One region of the Streptomyces sp. NPDC090032 genome, then DNA from elsewhere that is predicted to be linked to it. Evidence: predicted binding sites of a transcription regulator. Region 1 holds the regulator's gene; the other holds the start of a gene.
What was found. The regulator HspR, encoded in region 1, represses chaperone genes until heat shock. The targets are predictions, from matches to a motif close to TTGAGNNNNNNNNNCTCAA.
Positions count from the first base shown of each region.

Region 1 (3,407 bases):
GCGGCGGTGGACGCCTCTTCGGGGTACGGCTTGTAGACCGTCATGTACTGCTCACCCGTCACGATGCGCTGCACGGCGGCGAGTTCGGCGTCCTGGCCGGTGACCGGCGGGAGGTCGGTGACGCCCGCGGCCTTGAGGGCGGTGATGACCCCGCCCGCCATGCCGTCGTTCGCGGAGTAGACACCGGCGATGTTCTGCGCGCCGATGGACTGGATGGCGGCCGCCATGTTCGCCCGCGCGTTCTCCGGCTTCCAGTCCTTGGTGTCGTACGACTTCGAGATCGTCACCTGGTCCTTGAGCTCGGCCAGGGCGCCGTCCTTGTAGAGCGCGGCGTTCGGGTCGGTGACCGAGCCGTTCATCATGACGATCCGGCTGTTCTTGGACGCCTTGGTGCCGAGCGCCTTGAGGAGCGCCATGCCCTGCACATGGCCGACCTGGTCGCTGTCGAACGACACATAGCCGTCGACGGGGCCCTCGGCCAGGCGGTCGTAGGCGATGACGGGGATGCCCGCGTCCTTGGCCCTCTTGACCGATCCCTTGATGGACTTGGAGTTGACCGCGTCCAGGATCAGTACGTCGACCCGCTCGGCGATCATCTGGTCGACCTGTCTCTCCTGGCGTTTCGCGTCCTGTTGCGCGTTGGCGTACAGGACCCGGCCCTTGCCGCTGGTCAGGTCCTCGACTTCCTTCTTGATGTGCGGATAGTCGAACTTCTCGTAGCGCGCGGTCTCCTTCTCCGGCAGGAGGACGCCGATCTTCAGGTCCTGGTTCTGCCGGGCGGACGCCTTGTCCGCGGAGTCGTTCTCCGGCTCGATCCAGCTGCTCGAGCACCCGGTGAGGGCCACAGCCATGGCGGACGCCAGGCCGACGAGGACGGCGCGCTTCGTACGCGGATTCACTTTCCCTACCTCCCTGAAGTGACCGCGTCTTTGCGGCCGAGGTGGCTGGAAGCCAACTCCGGCGCAATCGCAGCGTCAAGAGGTGAATCCGTAACGACTCGTGATCGGGGCCGTGCGTTCCGGAGATGAACCCGCGCGTACCTCGGGTAACCCCAGTAGCCGCATGAGGCTTGGCCTCCGCTTCACTCCCGCACGGGCCCGCCCGGTGAGCAAACTCACTGTTCGAACACATGACCTCCGCGCGGTCTTCACCAGCCCGACGCGGCCTGTGCGCGCACGTGAGGGCCCCGTGCGCACGTGAAAGGGGCCGGGAGGTTCTCACCTCCCGGCCCCTTTCACACCGACTTCAGGCCCGCTCGCCCGGGTTGCCCGCCCGGGTTATTCGGACGACCGCTTGGGTCGCCACACCACCAGCGCGCTCGCCTGCTGGACCTCCTGGTACGGGACCAGGTCCCGGCGGTAGGAGGCGTGGACGGCCGCCTCGCGCTGCTGCATCGCCGCCGCGGCGCCCTCGACCGCCGTCGAGAGTTCCGCGACCCGCTGCTGGAGCGCCGCGACCTGGTTCTCCAGTTCGATGATGCGCTTGATGCCGGCGAGGTTGATGCCCTCGTCCTGCGACAACTGCTGCACCTGGCGGAGCAGTTCGATGTCGCGGGCCGAGTAGCGCCGGCCGCGGCCCGCCGTGCGGTCCGGGGAGACCAGGCCGAGACGGTCGTACTGGCGCAGGGTCTGCGGATGCAGCCCGCTGAGCTGGGCGGCCACCGAGATGACATAGACCGGGGTCTCGTCCGTCAGCTCGTAGGCCCTGCCAACAAAGGAACTCTGTCGTCGACGGCCGTCCATACGCTCATGCTCCCTTCGCGGCCTGGAACAGTTCTGCCCGCGGATCGGTCTCCGCAGTCGCCTTCCGGTACGCCTCCAGGGCGTCCTTCGCGGTGTCGGTCAGATCCGTGGGGACCGAGACTTCCACCGTGACGAGCAGATCGCCACGGGTGCCGTCCTTGCGGACGGCGCCCTTGCCACGGGCCCGCATCGTCCGCCCGTTCGGCGTGCCCGGGGGCAGCTTGAGCGTGACCGGGGGCCCGCCGAGCGTGGGGACCTTGACCTCGCCGCCGAGCGCGGCCTCCGGGTAGCTGACCGGGACCGTGACCGTGAGGTTGTCGCCCTTGCGGCCGAAGACCGGGTGGGCGTCCACGTGCACGACCACGTACAGGTCGCCCGCGGGGCCGCCCCGCTCGCCCGGTGCGCCCTTGCCGCGCAGGCGGATGCGCTGGTTGTCCGAGACGCCTGCCGGGATGCGGACCTGCATCGTCCGGGAGGACTTCGCACGGCCCGAGCCCTTGCAGACCTCGCAGGGCGTCTCCGCGATCAGGCCGCGGCCCTTGCAGTCCACGCACGGGTCGGTGAGCGAGAAACCGCCACCGCCGCCGCGCGAGACCTGGCCCGTGCCGACGCAGGTCGGGCACACGCGCGGTGTGCCGTTCTTGTCGCCGGTGCCGGAACAGGCCTTGCAGGGCGCCTGCGACGACATGCGCAGCGGCACCGTCGCCCCGTCGACCGCCTCGGTGAAGCTGAGGGTGACCTCGGACTCGATGTCCTGGCCGCGGCGCGGCTGCGTGCGCGTGCCGGTGCCCGCGCCGCCCCGGTTGAACAGGCCGCCGAAGACGTCCCCGAGTCCGCCGCCGAACCCGCCGGCTCCTCCCGCCGTTCCACCGCCCTGGGCGCCGCCTCCGAAGAGGTCGCCCAGGTCGAAGTTGAAGTTGCCGCCGCCCGGCCCGCCCGGCCCCGGACGGAATCCGCCGTTGCCGAACAGGGCGCGCGCCTCGTCGTACTCCTTGCGCTTCTTGGGATCGCCGAGGATGTCGTTCGCCTCGGAGATCTCCTTGAAGCGCTCCTCCGCCTTGAGGTTGCCCTTGTTGGCGTCGGGGTGGTTCTCACGGGCGAGCTTGCGGTACGCCTTCTTGATCTCGGCGTCGGTGGCGTCCTTGGGGACGCCGAGGACCTTGTAGTAGTCCTTCTCGATGAAGTCCTTCGTGCTCATCCTCGACGTCCCTCCTCTCGACTGACGTCAGCCCTCGTCCGGGCCACCGCTCTCCTTGTCGTCGCCTGCGGCCGACTCCCCGCCCTTGGCGGACTCGCCCTTGGCCGGCTGTGCCCCCGGCTGCGGCTCGGCCACGGCCACCCGCGCGGGGCGGATGGTGCGCTCGCCGATCCGGTAGCCCGGCTGCAGGATCGACACACAGGTCGTCTCGGTGACGTCCGGTGCGTACGAGTGCATCAGGGCCTCGTGGATCGTCGGGTCGAAGGGCTCGCCCTCCTTGCCGAACTGCTGGAGCCCCATCTTGGCGGCGACCGTCTCGAGCGACTCGGCGACCGACTTGAAGCCGCCGACCAGCTCACCGTGCTCACGGGCACGGCCGATGTCGTCGAGTACGGGGAGCATCTCGGTCAGGAGGCCCGCGACCGCGATCTCCTTGACCGTGACCCGGTCCCGCTCCACCCGGCGAC
Region 1 is NZ_JBIVFF010000005.1:157,243-160,649, forward strand. Features, by position in the region: gene ACIPWY_RS13485 (substrate-binding domain-containing protein) at 1-899, opposite strand, end outside; gene ACIPWY_RS13490 (heat shock protein transcriptional repressor HspR) at 1,278-1,742, opposite strand; gene dnaJ (molecular chaperone DnaJ) at 1,747-2,940, opposite strand; gene grpE (nucleotide exchange factor GrpE) at 2,968-3,407, opposite strand, start outside.

Region 2 (3,407 bases), on a different contig from region 1:
CGACCTCCAGGTAGTGGTCGCGGAACGTGTGGTTCTGCGCCGGGTCGAGGACTTCGAGCAGGGCGGCCGCCGGGTCGCCCCGGAAGTCGGACCCCACCTTGTCGATCTCGTCCAGGAGCACGACCGGGTTCATCGACCCGGCCTCCTTGATCGCCCGCACGATGCGGCCGGGCAGGGCGCCCACGTACGTACGCCGGTGTCCGCGGATCTCCGCCTCGTCCCGTACGCCGCCGAGGGCGACGCGGACGAACTTGCGGCCCATGGCGTGCGCCACGGACTCGCCGAGCGAGGTCTTGCCGACGCCGGGCGGGCCGACGAGCGCGAGCACCGCGCCGCCCCTGCGCCCGCCGACGACGCCGAGCCCGCGCTCGGAGCGCCGCTTGCGCACGGCCAGGTACTCGGTGATGCGCTCCTTCACGTCCTCGAGGCCGGAGTGCTCGGCGTCGAGGACGCGCTGGGCGCCCTGGATGTCGTACTCGTCCTCGGTGCGCTCGTTCCACGGCAGTTCGAGGACGGTGTCGAGCCAGGTGCGGATCCATGAGCCCTCGGGGGACTGGTCGCTGGACCGCTCCAGCTTCTCGACCTCCTTGAGCGCGGCCTCACGGACCTTCTCGGGAAGGTCGGCGGCCTCGACCCGTGTGCGGTAGTCGTCGGACTCCTCGCCCTCCGACTCCCCGTTCAGCTCGCGCAGCTCCTTGCGTACGGCGTCCAGCTGGCGCCGCAGCAGGAACTCGCGCTGCTGCTTGTCGACGCCTTCCTGCACGTCCTTGGCGATGGACTCGGCCACGTCCTGCTCGGCGAGGTGCTCACGCAGCTGCTCGGTGGCCAGCTTGAGCCGGGCGACCGGGTCGGCCGTCTCCAGGAGCTCCACCTTCTGCGGGGTGCTCAGGAAGGGCGAGTAACCGGAGTTGTCGGCGAGCGCGGAGACGTCGTCGATCTGCTGGACGCGGTCCACGACCTGCCAGGCGCCGCGCTTCTTCAGCCAGTTCGTGGCGAGTGCCTTGTATTCGGTGACCAGCTCGGCCACGGAGCCGGGCAGCGGGTCAGGCACGGTCTCCTCGACCGCGAGGCCCTCCACCCACAGGGCGGCGCCGGGGCCGGTCGTGCCCGCGCCGATCCGCACGCGGCTGCGGCCACGGATCAGGGCGCCGGGGTCACCGTCGGCGAGCCGGCCCACCTGCTCGACCGTGCCGAGCACGCCGGTGTTCGCGTACGTGCCGTCGATCCGGGGAACAAGAAGCACCTTCGGCTTGCTGCCGCCCACGGAACCGCTGGAACGGGCCGCCGCCTGGGCAGCCTCCACCGCGGCGCGTACGTCGTTGTCGTTGAGGTCGAGAGGCACCACCATTCCGGGCAGCACGACCTCGTCGTCGAGCGGCAGCACGGGCAGGGTGAGCGGTGTGGACGTCGAAGCCATGATCTCCCCTTAAGCAGTCAAGTTGAGCTATGCAGACTCAATGCACGTGAGCCCACGAATGTTCCCCCGCCGCTGTTCGCTCTCGGCGATCAGCGGATGGGCAGGGGAGAACCGCAGCTCAGAGGGGATGTATGACGTGTACGGCCCTGGGCCGTCCGGGGGACTGCGTCAGGCCGCGGAGGGTCCCGGCGGCGCGCGACGCCACCGGCGCACCAGCGGCCAGGTCCCGACGCCGATGGCCAGGGCCATGAAGTGCCCCCAGCTCGTCATCGGGTCGGTGAACGCGATGAGGTCCTCGACCAGCATTCCGCCGAAGACGGCGAGCACGGTCCAGCGCGGCCAGGGCGTCAGGAGACCGGCGAGCGCGCCGATGCTCGCGGCCACGCCGAAGCTGATGCCGTAGTCGAGGCGGTGCAGCGAGCTCTCGGGCAGATGCCCGGCCATCACGGACAGCCCGACGGGCACCTCGGTCGCGAGCGTCGCCACGATGTGGCCGAGGACGAAGACACCCGCGGTCCGCCGGCCGCCGATCCGGCGCTCCAGCGCCGTGAGGACGACGAGGAAGCAGATCGCGAACGGGGACGTGATCCCGCCGGCGATCCACAGCGCACTGGCGACCAGCACGAACACGGGCGTGTGCGCGAGGTGCGCCACGTCGGTACTGGAGCCCCGCAGCGCGGACGCGACGACACCGGGGTCGGCGAACAGCGCGAAGAGGGACGTGCCGACGAGCACGGCGGCGTAGGTGAAGGTGAACGGCGTCCCCGTGGGCGTGGGCAGCAGCCGCCAGGGGCGCATCCGCCGAAGCGGGGAGACGGCCTCGGGGCGCTCGCCGGTCTCGGGCGAAGTGCGCTCGCCGGCCGCCGCCTGAGCCGGGATCGCGTCGAGCAACTGCGGCGAACGGCCGGGGAGCGCAGGCTTGGATTCCGGCCGGAGCCGGTGAGACTCGCGCTCGCCCACAGCTCGCGAAACCTCGGGCGGAGTCCCCGAAGAAACACTCGCCTCGTCAGCCTCGACCGTCACGCCACGCTCCACCTGCGGCACCCTTTCCCTTCGGCCGGCCCCAACCCTCCGCCCCTCGCACCCGCACTGTCCATGACCGGCGCCACGTGCGGCACGTGCACAGGACCTGCGCAGGAGTGTCCCCAACTCCGTTTCCAGGGACGGCCAGGCGTCCCGCCGGTTACGGCAGGATGGACGCCATGTCCACCTCGTACCCCATCCCGTACGACACCGACCACACCGCCGCTCCCGTCGTCCTCGACCGGCGGGAAGGGCCCTTCGGAGAGGTCGTACTGCGGCGCCACGGCGCGCTGCTCCAGATCATCGCCAACGGATGCTTCCTGATGGACACGTCCGACGGCCGCTCCGAGCGCCTCCTGGTCGACGCGGCGCTCGACGCTCTCGACGACCGCCCGGCGCCAGGAATTCTCATCGGCGGACTCGGCGTCGGATTCTCCCTCACGCACGCGGCTGCGAATTCCCGCTGGGGCCGCATCGCCGTCGTGGAGCGCGAGCCCGCGATCGTCGACTGGCATCGCGAGGGCCCGCTGTCCGAGCTGTCACGGTCCGCTCTCGCCGATCCGCGCACGGAGATTGTGGAGGCGGACCTCGTCTCGTACGTCCAGGAATCGACCGAGAAGTACGACGCACTGTGCCTCGATATCGACAACGGACCCGACTGGACCGTGACGGAGGGTAACGACAACCTCTACTCACCGGTAGGTCTCGCGGCCTGCCTGGCCCGGCTCACCCCGGGTGGCGTGCTCGCCGTGTGGTCCGCGCAGCCCTCCGCAAATTTCGAAGGAACCTTGCGGAATGCCGGATTCCAGTCGGTCCGCACCGAAGAGATCCCGGTTGTCCGGGGCGTTCCGGACGTCGTACATCTCGGGGTCAGGCCTGCGTAGCCGACTCGCGGTAACTCCCCGTACGCTGACTGCCGAAACCCAGATCATTCAAGCGTCAAGCGCACACGGATGTGCGCATTCAG
Region 2 is NZ_JBIVFF010000018.1:143,241-146,647, forward strand. Features, by position in the region: gene lon (endopeptidase La) at 1-1,417, opposite strand, end outside; gene ACIPWY_RS35505 (rhomboid-like protein) at 1,586-2,440, opposite strand; gene ACIPWY_RS35510 (spermidine synthase) at 2,620-3,324, shown strand.
Region 2: a site for HspR is predicted at 1,440-1,458, ahead of lon (endopeptidase La). Genes of this name have one in related genera too.